Regions from separate parts of the Pseudomonas sp. LBUM1656 genome, predicted to be linked through region 4. Evidence: predicted binding sites of a transcription regulator. Region 4 holds the regulator's gene; each other region holds the start of a gene.
The links. The regulator FliA, encoded in region 4, starts transcription of late flagellar genes. The targets are predictions, from matches to a motif close to CTAAAGTTTNNNNNNNNNNNGCCGNTAA.

Region 1 (4,212 bases), 1.7 Mb from region 4:
CTTCGCGAGAACCGATCTGCAGCGAGGTGATCATCTTGTGGATCTCTTCCGCCGACTCCTGCGTGCGATGCGCCAGGTTGCGCACTTCGTCCGCCACCACCGCAAAACCGCGGCCGGCTTCACCGGCACGCGCCGCTTCGATGGCGGCGTTGAGCGCGAGCAAGTTGGTCTGCTGGGAGATGCCTTTGATCACATCGAGAATGTGCCCGATGTTGTCAGTGCTGGCGTTCAGGGTTTCGATCTGGGTGCAGGACAGGCTGATTTTCTGCGACAGCTCGGTCATCGCCAGGATGGTTTTCTCCACCACCTGACGACCGTCGTCCGCCTGCTCGCTAGCGCCGCTGGCATGCTGCGAAGCATCGGCGGCATTGCGGGCGATTTCCTGAGTGGCGGCGCCCAGTTGGTTGATCGCCGCTGCCACGCTGTTGGTGCGCGCGCTTTGTTCGTCGGAACCGACGATCGAGGCGTTGGACGATGCCATCACCCGTTGCGACAGATCGTGGACCTGACGGGTCGCCGAGGACACTTCGGAAATCGAGGCGTGAATCCGCTCCACGAACTGGTTGAAGGAACCACCCAACTCGCCGAATTCGTCTTTGCTTTCCACGGCCAGACGACGGGTCAGGTCGCCTTCACCCTGGGCGATGTCCTGCATCGCGCGGCCCATGGTGGTCAGCGGACGCATCAGCACATTGATCAGCAGGCTCAGCAGCACTGCAATAACGCTCACGGCGATAAACATTGCGATCAGCGCCGAGGTACGGAAGTGGCTCAGTGGCGCGTAGGCCTTGTCCTTGTCGATCGACAGACCGATGTACCACTCGGCATTCGGCAAACCGCTCACCGGAGTGAACGAGAGGATACGGTCCTGTTTGTTCAGGGTGACGTCCTGATTGCCCTTCTCGATGCGCACGCCGGAGTTGGGATAAATGTCCTTCAGGTTCTTCATCACCTGGTCTTTGTCCGGGCTGACGATCACCTGACCGTCGGCGCTGACCAGAAACGCGTGGCCGATGCCACCGAAGTCCACCGAGTTGATGATCTTCACCAGGGTTTCCAGGCTCAGGTCACCGCCGACCACGCCGAGCAATTCGCCGTTCTTTTTCACCGGCATGGCGATGGTCACCACCAAGCCACCGACCGCCGCCATATACGGCGGCGTCAGCATGGTTTTGTCAGCAGCGACGGCTTGTTTGTACCAGGGACGCTGACGCGGATCGTAACCGTCCGGCATCTTCGCGTCGGGGCGTTGGGTGAACACGCCATTGGCCTGGCCAACATAGGTGAACTGGAAGTTCGAGGTGAAGGCCGGTTGATCAACCAGGCCTGGAAGGTCCGCGCTGGCGCCTTGGTGAGCGACGTTCTGCGCGAGATTTTCCAGGACCAGCACACGGCCGCTCATCCAGTTCTGCACGCTACTGGCCGTCAGATCGCCGGCTTGCTGGACGGAGGACTCGAGGTTTTGCCGGATGGTGTTTCGCTGCAGATAGTCGTTGTACAAAGTGAACAACGCAAAAGCCAGCACCACGACGCCAGAGGCGGCCAGAAGGATTTTATGGCTGAATTTGAGATTCATTTCATGGGACTTCTTATGCAAAAAGTGGGGATGCGTTCCAGGTGCAACATTCCATGTAACAGCGCAGGCGGCATTCTTCGGCCGCTCTACTTTGGTGCACGCATGTCTCCCCAGTCTGTCGGCACGAGTCAGAGAAATCTTAGGGGTTTGTAAGAAATGCCCGGCATTCCCGCCGAACGGTGTGCCAGAGCGGTTGAATAGTGTTTTGGTGATGACAGTTGTTCGACCGGCAGTTGCAAATTCCGCGACCCTTGATGACAATGCGACTAATTATCATTTGTGACGTCCAGGCTGTCGCGTTCATGTCCTCTCCTGAGTTTGCTGTTCAGACGCTTTACAGTAGCCATCACGGTTGGCTCAACGCGTGGCTGCGCGCTCGACTGTGCAATGCAGCCGATGCGGCCGACTTGGCGCAGGACACCTTCGTACGCCTGCTGCAAAGAACCGAACGCCTCGAACTCAAGGCGCCCCGTGCCTTTTTGCGAACTATCGCCCGTGGCCTGGTCATCGACCATTGGCGCCGCGAGGAAATCGAACGCGCCTATCTGGAAACCATCGCTCACTTGCCCGAAGCACAAACCCCGAGTGCCGAAGCGCGGGCGCTGGTGCTTGAATTGCTGGAAAGCATCGCCCGCCTGCTTGAAGGCTTGAGGCCGAAAGTGCGTCAGGCCTTTCTGCTGGCTCAGTGCGAAGGACTTACCCACAAGCAGATTGCCGAGCAGATGGGTTTGTCCCTGCGTTCGGTGGAGCGTTACGTCGCTGATGCGCTGTATCACTGCTATGTCTTGCGATATGAAGCGTAATGACTGTGGATAACTCGTCACTTCACCGGCGCGGCGAACCTCAGCAGAAGGTGGTCAAACAGGCTATCAATTGGCTGCTGCGGCTGCGCAATAACGCGGCCAACCCGAGGTTGCGCCAGCAATGCGATGTCTGGCGCGCTGAACATTTTGAACACGAATTGGCCTGGCAGCGGGTGCAGTCCCTGCAAGCCGAGTTGAGCAGCAATCTGCGTGCAGTGACCGGTGCTCAAGTCGCACTCAATACGCTGGAAAACAGCGCTCAGGGTTTGGGACGACGCCAGGCGCTCAAGTTGCTGTCGGGCGCATTGCTGATGGGTTCAGCGGTATGGCTGAGCAAGGATGCGATGGGTTGGCAACAATGGACTGCCGACTTCGCCACAGCCATGGGCGAGCGGCGTGGTTTCCAGTTGCCCGACGGCACCCGCCTGGAGCTCAACACCGCCAGCGCGGTGGATCTCGATTACACCGCGCAGCAACGGCTGATCAAACTGACGCGTGGCGAAATCATCGTGACCTGCGGCGGCATCGACGAAGCGTCTCCATTTGATCGACCGTTGCGGGTGCAAAGCCGTCACGGCGTGTATGAAGGTGTGGGCGCGCGGTTCATCCTGCGTCAGGACGATGACTGCACACGGCTCAGTGTCACCAGCGGCATGGTCGCAATTCATTCGCCACGGGCCGCCGACGGTGAGCCGATTCGGGTGCAGGCCGGGCAGAGTTATTTGATCGATCACCACCAGGCGAAGTTGGCGGCGCCACTGGATATGGATGCCGGCGCGTGGGTCGATGGCTTGATCGTCACTCGCAACATGCGCCTGGGAGATTTCCTCAATGAGGTCGCACGCTACCGGCACGGTTATCTGACGTGTTCATCGGACATCGCCGACTTGCGCCTGTCCGGAGTCTTCCGCCTGGAGAACACCGATAAGCTGCTGGCGATCCTGCCGCAAACCCTGCCGGTGCAGTTGCGCTACCGCACTCGCTGGTGGGTGACGCTGGAGCGGCAAGTCTGAATTATTTTTGGCGGGTTTTCCGTACAAGCCCGGCTTAGTCAGTAAGCACTTCAACTCTGACTTCAGCGACTTCCTACGGAAACCTACAATGACTGTGCGCGCCATCGGTAAGAATCTTCCTTGTTTCACTGCGGATACCTGCATTTTGCGCCACGCCGTTCGCGCCGCGCTGTTCTCTACCGCACTGGGTGTCGGCGTATTGCCAGCACTTGCTGTTGCGGCGCAGGGCAGCGAAGTCAGCAGCCATCGGTACACCATCGGCGCCGGTCCATTGAGCGATGTGCTCAACCAGTTTGCGCGGCAGGCCGGCATCACGCTGTCGACCACGCCGGCGCAAACCAGCGGGCGTCAGTCACCGGGTGTGCAGGGCGATTATTCGGTCGATCAGGCGCTGAATCATTTGCTCAGCGGTTCTGGCCTGGAGGCCGTGAGCCAGGATGGCAGCAGTTATGTGCTGCGGCCCGCCGCCGAATCTGGAGTGCTGGCGCTGCCCACCACCGACATCAAAGGCTTTGCCCTCGGTAACGCACTGGGCAGCATGGACGGCTACAACGCCACGCACAGCCAGATCGCCACCAAGACCAGTACTGCGCTGCTTGAAACATCACAAAGCGTATCGGTGGTCACCCGCGAGCAAATGGACGATCAAGGCTCGCAAACCGTCTCCCAGGCGATGCGCTACACCCCGGGCGTGCTGACCAATCCTTATGGCGCGACCCACCGTTATGACTACGTGGCGATGCGCGGCTTCAACGACGGCTCGGTGGATAACATCTACCTCGACGGCCTCAAATCCATGGGCGACAGCGGCACCTACAGC
Region 2 (4,212 bases), 1.3 Mb from region 4:
CAGGGCGATCGGCAGCAGGTCATGCGGCGTCACCAGCAGCCCCAGCACCAGGAACATGCCGATCTGCGCGAGCCAGGCCATGCCGTCGAGCATGTGCAGAATGCCATGGCGGCTGCGCACCGGACGGTTGCCGATCACCAGGCCGCAGAGGTAGACCGCCAGGAAGCCGCTGCCGTGCAGGGCGTTGGTCAGGGCAAACACGACCAGGCCACCGGCAATCACCAGAATCGGATAGAGGCCGTTGGCCAGGTGGATCCGGTTGACCAATTGCAGCATGACCCAGCCACCACCGAGGCCGATGACGGCACCGATACCGAACTCACGCACGAAGTGGGCGAGCAGGCTCCAGTGCAAGCCGGTCTGGCCGCTGGCGAGCATGTCGATCAGGGTCACGGTGAGGAACACCGCCATCGGGTCGTTGCTGCCGGATTCGATTTCGAGGCTGGCGGTGACCCGTTCGTTCAGGCCTTTGCCGCCCAGCAGCGAGAACACCGCCGCGGCGTCCGTGGAACCGACGATGGCGCCGATCAGCAAACCCTGGATGAGGTTCAGGTTGAACAGCCAGGCGGCAGCCAGGCCGGTCAGTGCGGTCGTGATCAACACCCCGACCGTGGCCAGCGACAGCGCGGGCCAAAGCGCCACGCGGAAACTCGAGACCCGGGTGCGCAAGCCGCCATCGAGGAGGATCACCGCGAGGGCAAGGTTGCCGACCAGATAAGCCGTTGGGTAGTTATCGAAAATAATGCCGCCGCCGTCGACACCAGCGGCCATGCCCACCGCCAGGATGATCACCAGAATCGGGATACCGAGGCGCGAGGAAAGTGAGCTCACCAGAATGCTCGCACCTACCAGCAACGCGCCGATCAAGAACAGGCTGTTGATGGTCGTCGCATTCAAAGGCAATACTCCAGAAAGCTGAAAGGCGGGCACAAACTGACCATGCAGTCTGCGTGCCAGCGATTCTAACCTGTTGAAATGTGATGCTGTCAAAAAGGTTTTGCAGATCAAAAGATCGCCGCCTCACGCAGATCCGGTGTAGGAGCTGTCGAGTGAAACGAGGCTGCGATCTTTTCCGCCGTGACGCGATCTGCGCTTAGAGGCTGAACCGCCCAACCATGTTGTTCAGGTCCAGCGCCAATCGCGACAGTTCATTACTCGCCGCGCTCGTCTGATTCGCCCCGGTCGCCGACTGCACCGACAAATCCCGAATGTTCACCAGGTTGCGATCCACTTCACGGGCCACCTGCGCCTGTTCTTCCGCCGCGCTGGCGATCACCAGGTTGCGCTCGTTGATCTCGACAATGGCGCTGTTGATGGTGTCCAGGGACAGACCTGCACCGCGGGCAATGTTCAAGGTCGATTCGGCACGTTCGGTACTGTTACGCATCGAATCCACCGCGTGTTCGGTACCGCTCTGGATGCTGCCGATCATGCGTTCGATTTCGCTGGTCGACTGCTGGGTGCGATGCGCCAGTGCACGAACCTCATCCGCCACTACCGCGAAACCACGCCCGGCTTCACCGGCACGTGCGGCTTCGATTGCTGCGTTCAATGCCAACAGGTTGGTCTGGTCAGCCAGGCCACGAATCACGTCCAGCACCTTGCCGATGTCACGGGACTCATTGGCCAAGTCGCCAATCAGGGTCGCCGTGCTCTGCACATCGGCGCTCATGCGTTCGATGGCGCTGACGGTTTCCTGCACCAGGTCACGACCGTCGCCGGCCGAGGTGGTGGCGTTTTTCGAAGCTTCGGAAGTGCTCACGGCGTTGCGCGCGACTTCTTCCACGGCGCTGGTCATTTCATTGACTGCGGTGGCGGCCTGTTCGATTTCGTTGTTCTGCTGGGTCAGGCCACGGGCGCTTTCGTCGGTGACACTGTTCAACTCTTCAGCGGCGGACGCCAGTTGCGTGGCCGAACCGGAAATGCGTTGCAGGGTATCGCGCAACTTGTCCTGCATCTTCGACATGGCCAGCAACAAGCGACCGGCTTCGTCTTCGCCATCAACCGTGATCGGGCGAGTCAGGTTGCCCTCGGCGATTTCTTCGGCAGCGCTCAGGGCATTGGCGATCGGCTTGGTGATGCTGTTGGTCAGCAGCCAGGCGAACAGCACGGTCAGGCCGGAGGCGATCACCAGCAGGGTGACGACCAGGTTGAACGCCGAGGAATACTGATCAGCTGCCTGCTGATTAAGATCGACCGCCTGTTGATTGTTGATCAGCATCAGCCGGTTGAGCACAGCGTTGACGGCTTCAGAGTTGTTCAACAGATCGGTGTTGAGCAAGGTGCGCAGTTCTTCCACCTGGTTGTTGCGCGACAGCGTCTTCATCCGGTCTTCAAGCTGACGATACTGGCCGAGCAACTGCACGTACTGGTCGTAAGCCGCACGCTCTTCAGGGCTGCTGATGAATTTTTCATACTCAGTCTGGGCGGCACGGATCTGTTGATTGCGCTGGTCGAACAGCTCGATGGTTTTTTGCTGAACGTCCGGTTCGCGGTTTGTCAGCAGGCGATAGGACAGGACCCGCAGGCGCAGCGTCAGTTGGGTGAACTCGTCCAGCGCCTTGATGCTCGGCACGCTGCTCTCGACGATGTTCTCGCCGGCGCCGCGAATCTTGCTCATCTGGTTCAGGGCAAACACACCCAAAACCAGCATCAAGCCGCCAATCAGGGCGAAACCGAGGAACGCCCGCGGTGCGATATTCATATTACGAAGGGACATGCTGTTTACCAAAGTGAGCGCACCCGTGCGGCGCTGAAGCTGACGTATGAGTGACTTATCGGTCATACGACTAAAGTCTTGAGTGCGTGTGCGGTTTTGTCGCAGAAAGGCCGTTATTTGTAGGAGCGACGAAGTGAGGGAACCAGATTCGCCAATCACAGTCTTTAAAGCTCACGAGGACGGTCGCCCGCCAGGAAAATCAAGGGCTTGCGCCTGAATAACCCTGGCATCCGTGGTGACTTTTCTTTATCGTACGCGCCCCTTGAAAATGCTTGGAAAATCAAAATGTTGGAAGCATCCCTTAGCCAATTGGAACAGCTGGTCAACGACCTGGTGCAACAGAACCAGACGCTGCTCGGCACTAACCAGACCCTGAGCGCCGAACTGGCCCAGGCCAAGGATGAAAACGAAAGCCTGCAACTGAACCTGATGGAACAGGAAGAAAAACAAGGTGCCACCGCGGCCCGCATCCAGGCCCTGGTTGAGCGCGTCAGCGCCGGCCCGGTCAGCGCATGAATCACGGCGCCGCAGGGGTGAAAGTCGTCTCGATCCTGGGGGAGGACTATTCGATCAAGGCGCCGGCCGGGGAAGAGCAAACCCTGCTGGACGCCGCAATGATGTTGAAAGCTGCCTTGGCCGACACCAAAAGAAAGTACCCGACGCTGATCGGTGACCGCTTGCTGGTGCTGGCCGCGATGAATCTGTGCTCCCAGCAGATTGAAATGCAGAAGCAGCACAAGCAGGAACTCGACCGTTACCAAGAGCAAGTCAGCGCCACGGTTGAAGTGATCTCCAAGACGATCAATCAGGCCTGATCGGCTTTGCGCACAACCAAAGAATAAATTGTCGGTTTAGTTGTATACAATCGGCACGGCTGTTGCAGTGTTTCAGCCTCTTATTCTTTGGGGGTGCTCCATGCAGTTCTGGCGACGCAGTATTCAATGGCAGTTGATCCTCAGCATGGGCACCGCCCTGCTGGTCAGCATCCTGATCGTGGTTGGCATTTATACCCTCGTGGTCAACCGTCTCGCCCAGAGCTATCTGGTCGAACAGGCACTGCCGTCGAGCATCGAGGCGATGCGCAACGACATCGAACGAATCCTCGTCCAACCCCTCACCGCCGCGAAGGACATCGCCAGCAACAGCATGGTGCGCGACTGGCTGGCCGGGGGTGAAAACAGCGCCCAAACCGCCACGTTTGTGGAGTACCTGGAAGGCATCCGCGCCGAGCACAAAGCCTTCACCGCGCTGATCGTCGGCACTGCTTCAAACCATTACTTCACGGAAAAAGGCCTGGATCGGACTCTCAGCCGCTCCAATCCCAAGGACGCCTGGTTCTACGCCTTCCTCGACAGCAATCAGCCGCGCACCCTCAATATCGACAATGACACCGCGACCGGAGAATTGGCGCTGTTCATCGACCTCAAGGTCGAGCAGGCCGGTAAAGTCGTGGGCGTTGCCGGGCTGGGGTTGAGCATGAAAGAGCTGTCGGA
Region 3 (4,212 bases), 2.0 Mb from region 4:
CAGCAACTGCCCGGCGCCGTAATGCTGGCCGATGCGCATGGTGATCGCGTAAGACAGCCCCGCCGGGATCATGAACGCCACCGAAACAATCTGCAGGGCGATCTGGTGCGCCGCCAGTTGCGTACTGCCCATGGTGCCCATGCACAGCGCGGCGAACGCAAACAAACCGACTTCCACCGCGTAGGTGCCGCCGATGGGCAGGCCGAGGCGCCACAGTTCTTTCAGGTACTGACGGTTAGGCCGCGACAGACCCTGACGCAGTGGATACGCGTCGTAAGCCGGATGCCGACGGATGTGCAGCGCCAGCGCCACGGCCATCAGGTTGGCGACAATCGCCGTGACCAGCCCGATACCCACCAGGCCCATTTTCGGCAGGCCGAACATCCCGGTGATCAACGCATAGTTGAGCAGGAAGTTGGCCACGGTGCCGCCGAGGCTGATGACCATTACCGGTGTCGCCCGGCCGATGGCGCTGGTGAAGCCGCGCAGGGCCATGAAGCTCAGGTAGCCGGGCAGGGCGAACGGCAGGATCAGCAGAAACTGCCCGGCGGCCTGGACGTTGGTTTCGGTCTGGCCGAACAGCAGCAACACCGGTTTGAGGTTCCACAGCAGCAGACCGGCTACCAGCGCCATCAACCACGCCAGCCACAGTCCGGCCTGGGTCAGTCGCGCGGCGCCGACGATGTCGCCCGCGCCCTGACGGATCGCCACCAGGGTGCCGACCGCCGCAATCACGCCGATGCAGAAAATCGACACGAACGAATAGGTCGCTGCGCCCAGGCCACCACCGGCCAGCGCTTCCGGACTCAGGCGCGCCATCATCAAGGTGTCGGTGAGGACCATCAGCATGTGCGCCAACTGCGAGGCAATCAACGGCCCCGCCAGCCGCAGGATGGCCCAGAGTTCGGTACGTGCTGGATGCTGCATGGTCATCACGCCTCGATTTCAGTGTAAACAGGAGAGAGCCGATTCTCGGCGCTCCGCGGGCTTTTCACAAAGGGATAAAAAGGATGGGTGGCATGAGTCAGACTCATGCTGACAAGTTTCTGCTAACGTGGCGTGACCGCGCTATAGGAGCTTTCCGAATGTCCCGTCGTCTTCCTCCCTTGTATGCCCTGCGCGCATTCGAAGCGGCGGCGCGGCATAGCTCGTTTACCCGTGCCGCTGAAGAATTGTCGATCACCCAGAGTGCGGTGAGTCGCCACATTCGTACCCTCGAAGAGCATTTTGCCTGCCGGCTGTTTCATCGCAGCGGACGCAACCTGCAACTGACCGAGTCGGCGCGGCTGATCTTGCCCGGCATTCGTGAAGGTTTTACCGCGCTGGAACGTGCCTGCAACACCTTGCGCGCCGAAGACGACATCCTGCGCATGAAAGCCCCGTCGACGTTGACCATGCGCTGGCTGTTGGCGCGGCTGAGCCGTTTCCGCCATTTGCAACCGGGCAACGAAGTGCAATTGACCAGTGCCTGGATGGACATCGACACCGTGGACTTCAACCACGAACCCTTCGACTGCGCCGTCATCCTCAGCAACGGCCATTTCCCGCCGGATTGGGAAGCGACGTTGTTGTTTCCAGAGGAGCTGATTCCAGTGGGCGCGCCGAATCTGCTGAAGGATCAGCCGTGGGACGTGGCGCGTCTGGCGAGCACCGAACTGCTGCACCCGACGCCGGACCGCCGCGACTGGCGAACGTGGCTGGCGCGCATGGGGTTGGCCGATGAGGTATCGCTCAAGGGTGGCCAGGTGTTCGACACGCTGGAGCTGGGCATGATCGCCGCTGCGCGGGGCTACGGCGTGTCCATGGGCGATTTGCTGATGGTGGCGGAGGATGTCGCTCAGGGTCGCCTGAGTTTGCCCTGGCCGACGGCTGTCGCCAGCGGAGAGAATTATTACCTCGTCTGGCCAAAAACCCGCCCGGGAGGTGAACGTTTGCGCCGCCTCAGCGATTTCTTGCAAGGCGAGGTCCGGACCATGGATTTACCGGAGGTCGAGCGCTTGAGCTGAATCGTTAGAGCCTCTGCAATAGAGGCATTGCGCCATATCCCCGCTAATTGCTCAAGTATTCAGGTTTGCCGCCGAAAATCTGCAGGTGGGACCTTCGTGCTGGTTCCAGGTAATTCCCCTTATTAGAATTTTGCCGAGTGCGCATCGTGATCAGGATGATCCGGTCACTCGGCCAGGAGCTGTCATGTCTCAACCTCGTGCCCGGATCGCCTCACAGCTTGGTCTTGCGCTTGCCGTGATACTGGCGATTGTCATCACTGGCAGTACCGTGTTCGCTTTGCGCTCGCTGGACACCGCCAACCTCGCCACCCGCGAAGAGCACCTGGCCAGTGAAGCCCGGTTGCTGGCCGATCAGTTGAGTACCTTTCACGGCACGTTGCGTGAGAGCACCCAGCGTCTGGCCGGCCTGTTCGAGAAGCGCTTCAGCGCGGGCTTGAGCGTGCACCCGGACGAGCCGGTGGCCGTGGCGGGCGCGCAGACGCCTGGATTGCATCTGGGCAGCGAAGTGTTGAACAACAACTTCAAGGAAGTGGACGAGTTCAAGCAAATGACCGCGGGCGTTGCGACGGTGTTCGTGCGCAGCGGCGAAGACTTCGTTCGGGTCAGTACCTCCCTGACCAAGCAGGACGGCAACCGGGCCATCGGCACCTTGCTGGATCACGCTAATCCGGCCTATGCGCGCTTGATGGCGGGGCAGAGCTACGTGGGTCGCGCCTTGCTCTTCGATCGCTCCTACATGACGCAGTACACGCCCGTGCGCGACAGCAGCGGTAAGGTGATTGCCGTGCTGTTCGTAGGATTCGATTACACCGACGCGCAGAACGCGCAGTTCGAGAATCTGAAGCGCTTCCGTATCGGCCAGACTGGCTCCCTGGCGTTGCTCGACGAGCAGAAAAAGTGGCTGGTGCCGATTGCAGGCGTGCAAGCGCTGGATCAGGCAGTCCCGGCCATCGTCGATCTGGCGAAAACCCCGGGCAAGGGTGACTTCTGGAGCGACAAGTCCGAAGACTTCTACAGCGTGGCGGTGCCGTTCGAAGGCGGCCCATGGTCGGTGGTGGCGAGCATGCCGCAAGCCGAAATCAGCGCCGTGACCTGGAGTGTCGGCATTCAATTGGCGATCGGCAGTCTGCTGGCGATGTTGATCGCGGTCGGCTCGGCAGTCTGGCTTTTGCGTAGCAAACTTGCGCCGCTGGGTGATCTGGTGCGTCAGGCGGAAGCCCTGGGTGCCGGTGATTTGAGCGTGCGCCTGAGCGTATCGAGCAATGACGAAATCGGTCAGCTGGCCCGTGCCTTCAACCAGATGAGCCAGGCCTTGTCGACCATGGTCGAGCACATCCGCAAGGCCTCGGGCGAGGTCAACAGCCGTGCCCAGGCGTTGTCCGGCCTGTCCGGTGGGGCCTATGAAGGGATGGAGCAGCAGTCGGGCGAAATCACCAGCATGGCCGGCGCCGTGGAAGAGTTCAGCGCGACTTCGCTGAACATCGCCGACAACATGGGCAACACCCAGCGTCTGGCGCAGGAAAACGCACAGCAAACGCAGATCGGTCGTACGTCGATGGATGAAGCGTCTTCGTCGCTTGAGCAAATTGCTGGCGCGTTGAACAGCACAGCAACAGTGATCAATACCTTGGGTCAGCGTTCCCAGGAAATCGGCGGCATTGTCGGGGTGATTACCTCGATCGCCGATCAGACCAACCTGCTGGCGCTGAACGCGGCCATCGAAGCCGCCCGTGCCGGTGAGCAGGGTCGTGGTTTTGCGGTGGTCGCCGACGAGGTTCGCAACCTGGCTTCGCGTACGCGTCAGGCCACGGATGAAATCTCCGGGATGATTCAAAGCATCCAGCAGGAAACCGGCAACGCCATCAGCACCATGGAACAAGGCAATGTGCTGATGCAGGAAGGCTTGTCACGCAACGCCAACGTGGCCTCGGCCCTGGCGCGGATTGATGAGCAGAGCCGTTCGGCGGGCCAGCAATTCGCGGCGATCACCACCGCAACTCAGGAGCAGAGCAGCACCGCGACGTTGCTCAGCAGCAACCTGCAAAGCATTGCGCTGGCGAACAGTGAGCAGCGCGAAGTGGTGTCGAACCTTGCCGTGACTGCCAAAGAGCTGGAGAAGCTGGCGGCAGACTTGCGCCAAGAGGTTGACCGGTTTCGTTGAGTCGCTGCTGAAATAGCCTTCGCGAGCAAGCCCGCTCCCACATTG
Region 4 (4,212 bases):
ACGTCCATCAGTTCCGAGTCGACGCGACGTTCACCCTTGCGCAGGATGTCGAACACGTTCTCGGCGATGTGACAGCACTCCACCAGCTCGTTGAGCTGGAGGAAGCCGGCGCCCCCTTTTACAGTGTGAAAACCGCGAAAAATTGCATTGAGCAAATCCGCATCATCCGGTCGGCTTTCCAGCTCGACCAGCTGTTCGGACAGTTGCTCTAGAATCTCGCCGGCCTCAACCAGGAAATCCTGAAGGATCTCTTCATCGGCGCCGAAGCTCATTAAGGGGGTGCTCCTACAGGTCTAAAAACCTAAAAAACCTAAAATTCTAAAACCCTAGGCTGGATAGCAAATCGTCCACATCGTCCTGACCGGACACAACGTCTTCTCTTTTATCGGCATGAATCTGCGGACCTTCACCCTGAGAGAGATGTTTTTGCGGATCTTTTTCAGCGAGCATCGCATCACGGTCATGTTCGATACCCGCAAAGCGGTCTACCTGACTGGCCATGAGCACGAGCTTGAGCAGGTTGCTTTCAACTTCGGTGACCAACTGGGTCACGCGCTTGATCACCTGACCGGTGAGGTCCTGGTAATCCTGGGCCAGCAGAATGTCGTTGAGGTTGCTCGACACCGTGCGATTGTCTTCGCTGCTGCGTGTCAGGAAACCGTCGACCCGCCGGGCCAGCTCGCGGAACTCTTCAGCCCCGACTTCGCGACGCATGAACCGCCCCCAATCCGTGCTCAACGCCTGGGCTTCTTCGCTCAGGCTGTTGACCAGCGGCGTGGCGTTCTCCACCAGGTCCATGGTGCGGTTGGCGGCGGCCTCGGTCAGCTTGACCACATACCCCAGGCGCTCGGTGGCGTCCGTGATCTGTGACACTTCCTCGGCTTGCGGCATGTTCGGGTCAATCTGGAAATTGACGATCGCGCTATGCAGCTCGCGAGTGAGCTTGCCCACTTCCTGATACAGGCCGCGGTCACGGGTCTGATTGAGCTCATGGATCAGTTGCACCGCGTCGCCGAACCTGCCTTTTTCAAGGCTTTCGACCAGTTCGACCGCGTGTTTTTTCAGGGTCGATTCAAAATCGCCCAGTGAAGATTCTTTATGCTCCATAGCTCCCCCGTGGCGCAGTGGATCAACCGATGCGTTCGAAAATCTTCTCGATTTTTTCTTTCAACGCCTGGGCCGTGAAGGGTTTGACCACATAGCCGTTAACACCGGCCTGGGCCGCTTCGATAATCTGCTCGCGCTTGGCTTCTGCAGTCACCATCAGCACCGGCAGGTGCTTGAGCTTTTCATCGGCGCGCACGTGACGCAGCAGATCGATACCGGTCATGCCAGGCATGTTCCAGTCCGTTACCAGAAAGTCGATGCTCCCGCTGTTGAGAACCGGAATGGCGGTAGTGCCATCGTCGGCCTCGACCGTGTTGGTGAACCCAAGGTCACGCAACAGGTTTTTTATGATCCGCCGCATCGTTGAGAAGTCATCAACGATGAGGATTTTCATGTTCTTGTCCAATTCGACCTCCAAGCAGTCTTAAACGCGCCCAGCACCTGGACGCGCCATTTCAATCAATCCGGCAATGCACTCGATGACTGTCTGGAGCACAACAGATCGCGACCGGTGCAGTTCAACACTCCACCGGCCTCGTTCGCAGTGTCCCCACACTGCCTTCAGCGCGCTCGCCACTCCCCCAAACGCCCCCGCAAACGGGCCGCGCACTGGCTATGTAACTGGCTGACCCGCGATTCGCTGACCCCCAGGACCTCACCGATTTCCTTGAGGTTCAGCTCTTCGTCGTAGTACAGCGCCAACACCAGTCGCTCACGCTCCGGCAAATTGGCAATCGCGTCCGCCAGCGCTGCCTGGAAGCGTTCATCTTCCAGATCGCGTGACGGCTCCAGATGTGCACTCGCGCCATCCTCATGCAGCCCTTCGTGTTCGCCGTCCTGCAACAGATCGTCGAAACTGAATAACCGGCTGCCCAGGGTGTCGTTCAAAATCCCGTAATAATCGTCGAGACTCAATTGGAGTTCGGCCGCAACCTCATGATCTTTAGCGTCACGACCGGTTTTAGCTTCAATCGAGCGAATTGCGTCGCTGACCATGCGGGTATTGCGGTGGACCGAACGTGGCGCCCAGTCCCCCTTGCGTACTTCATCGAGCATCGCGCCGCGGATTCGAATGCCCGCGTACGTCTCGAAACTCGCGCCTTTGCTGGCGTCGTATTTGGTCGACACTTCAAGCAGGCCGATCATCCCGGCCTGGATCAGGTCTTCAACCTGGACACTGGCCGGCAGACGGGCCAGCAAGTGGTAAGCAATGCGTTTGACCAGTGGCGCGTAACGCTCGATCAGCTCGTACTGCGCGTCACGTGCCGACTTCTTGTAGAGGTTGTAGCCACTGGCTGTCATAGGACGGGTCCTGCGGTCTGTTGCACGAGGCGCTCGACGAAAAACTCCAGGTGCCCACGCGGGTTGGCAGGCAACGGCCAGGTGTCGACCTTCTGCGCGATCGCCTTGAACGCCAGGGCGCACTTGGAACGCGGGAAGGCTTCGTAGACGGCACGCTGCTTCTGCACGGCCTTGCGCACGCTTTCGTCGTAAGGCACCGCGCCGACGTATTGTAGGGCGACGTCGAGGAAGCGGTCCGTGACCTTGGTCAACTTGGCGAACAGGTTGCGACCTTCCTGCGGGCTCTGGGCCATGTTGGCCAGGACGCGGAAGCGGTTCATGCCGTAATCGCGGTTCAGCAGTTTGATCAGCGCGTAGGCATCAGTGATCGAAGTCGGCTCGTCGCAGACCACCAGCAAGACTTCTTGCGCGGCGCGAACAAAACTGACTACCGAGTCACCAATACCCGCAGCGGTGTCGATCACCAAGACGTCGAGGTTGTCGCCGATATCGCTGAAGGCCTGAATCAGGCCGGCGTGTTGGGCCGGGCTCAGATGAACCATGCTCTGCGTGCCGGACGCGGCCGGGACGATGCGAATACCGCCAGGGCCTTGCAACAGAACGTCGCGCAGCTCACAGCGGCCTTCGATCACGTCGGCCAGGGTACGTTTGGGTGTCAGCCCCAGCAGGACGTCGACGTTCGCCAGCCCCAGATCGGCGTCCAGCAGCATGACGCGCCGGCCGAGCTCAGCTAGAGCCAGGGACAAGTTCACTGACACGTTAGTCTTCCCGACGCCACCTTTGCCGCCGGTCACCGCGATCACCTGTACGGGATGCATGCTGCCCATGTTATTTCTTTACCTTGTCTTGCATAGACGGAGGCCACATTACTGGCTGCGCGTTCATCAACTGAACAATGCATGGCAGACCATCGATGTAGGTACAAAAACGGTTCATTAGTACCTCAGCCAACCTGCTTGGTCGGGCTGTGGTAAATATCAGCGAACATGTCAGCCATGGCTTCTTCGCTGGGTTCTTCTTGCATTTGCACGCTTACGGCGCGACTGACCAACTGATGACGACGCGGCAGATGCAGATCATCCGGAATACGCGGGCCATCGGTCAGGTACGCCACCGGCAATTCATGACTGATGGCCAGGCTCAACACCTCACCCAGACTTGCCGTTTCATCCAGTTTAGTCAGGATGCAGCCAGCGAGCCCGCAGCGCTTGTAACTGTGATAAGCGGCCGTTAGAACCTGTTTCTGGCTGGTGGTTGCCAGAACCAGATAATTTTTTGACTTGATGCCACGTCCAGCCAGGCTTTCGAGCTGCATGCGCAGGGCCGGATCGCTGGCCTGAAGGCCCGCGGTATCAATCAGCACCACGCGTTTGCGCAACAATGGATCCAGCGCCTGGACCAGCGATTGGCCCGGATCGACGTGGGTTACCGACACGTTGAGAATCCGGCCCAAGGTCTTCAATTGTTCCTGCGCACCGATACGGTAGCTGTCCATGCTCACCAGCGCGATGTTTTGCGCGCCGTATTTGAGCACATAGCGGGCCGCAAGCTTTGCCAGGGTGGTGGTCTTGCCCATGCCGGCAGGGCCGACCATGGCAATCACGCCGCCCTCTTCCAGTGGCTCGACTTCCGGTGTGGCAATCATCCGCGCCAGGTGCGCCAGCAACATGCGCCAGGCCTGACGGGGTTCGTCAATGTCGGTGATCATCGCCAGCAAGTCGCGGGACAACGGGCCAGACAGGCCGATGCGTTGCAGGCGACGCCAGAGATTGGCCTGGGCCGGACGGCTGCCTTGCAGCTGAT

Region 1: the regulator FliA is predicted to act here: its motif matches at 1,692-1,719, upstream of ACA072_RS00635 (methyl-accepting chemotaxis protein).
Region 2: the regulator FliA is predicted to act here: its motif matches at 2,775-2,802, upstream of ACA072_RS02205 (methyl-accepting chemotaxis protein).
Region 3: the regulator FliA is predicted to act here: its motif matches at 2,057-2,084, upstream of ACA072_RS28280 (methyl-accepting chemotaxis protein).

What each region holds. Positions count from the first base shown of each region.
Region 1 is NZ_CP166800.1:124,903-129,114, reverse strand. Features, by position in the region: gene ACA072_RS00635 (methyl-accepting chemotaxis protein) at 1-1,576, opposite strand, end outside; gene ACA072_RS00630 (sigma-70 family RNA polymerase sigma factor) at 1,879-2,379, shown strand; gene ACA072_RS00625 (FecR domain-containing protein) at 2,379-3,392, shown strand; gene ACA072_RS00620 (TonB-dependent siderophore receptor) at 3,481-4,212, shown strand, end outside.
Region 2 is NZ_CP166800.1:480,111-484,322, forward strand. Features, by position in the region: gene ACA072_RS02200 (potassium/proton antiporter) at 1-897, opposite strand, end outside; gene ACA072_RS02205 (methyl-accepting chemotaxis protein) at 1,094-2,719, opposite strand; gene ACA072_RS02210 (hypothetical protein) at 3,005-3,235, shown strand; gene ACA072_RS02215 (cell division protein ZapA) at 3,232-3,534, shown strand; partial or broken gene ACA072_RS02220 (HAMP domain-containing protein) at 3,680-4,212, shown strand, end outside.
Region 3 is NZ_CP166800.1:6,219,981-6,224,192, reverse strand. Features, by position in the region: gene ACA072_RS28290 (NorM family multidrug efflux MATE transporter) at 1-927, opposite strand, end outside; gene ACA072_RS28285 (LysR substrate-binding domain-containing protein) at 1,086-2,006, shown strand; gene ACA072_RS28280 (methyl-accepting chemotaxis protein) at 2,191-4,167, shown strand.
Region 4 is NZ_CP166800.1:1,787,475-1,791,686, reverse strand. Features, by position in the region: gene ACA072_RS07940 (chemotaxis protein CheA) at 1-272, opposite strand, end outside; gene ACA072_RS07935 (protein phosphatase CheZ) at 319-1,107, opposite strand; gene ACA072_RS07930 (chemotaxis response regulator CheY) at 1,130-1,501, opposite strand; gene fliA (RNA polymerase sigma factor FliA) at 1,669-2,409, opposite strand; gene fleN (flagellar synthesis regulator FleN) at 2,406-3,236, opposite strand; gene flhF (flagellar biosynthesis GTPase FlhF) at 3,353-4,212, opposite strand, start outside.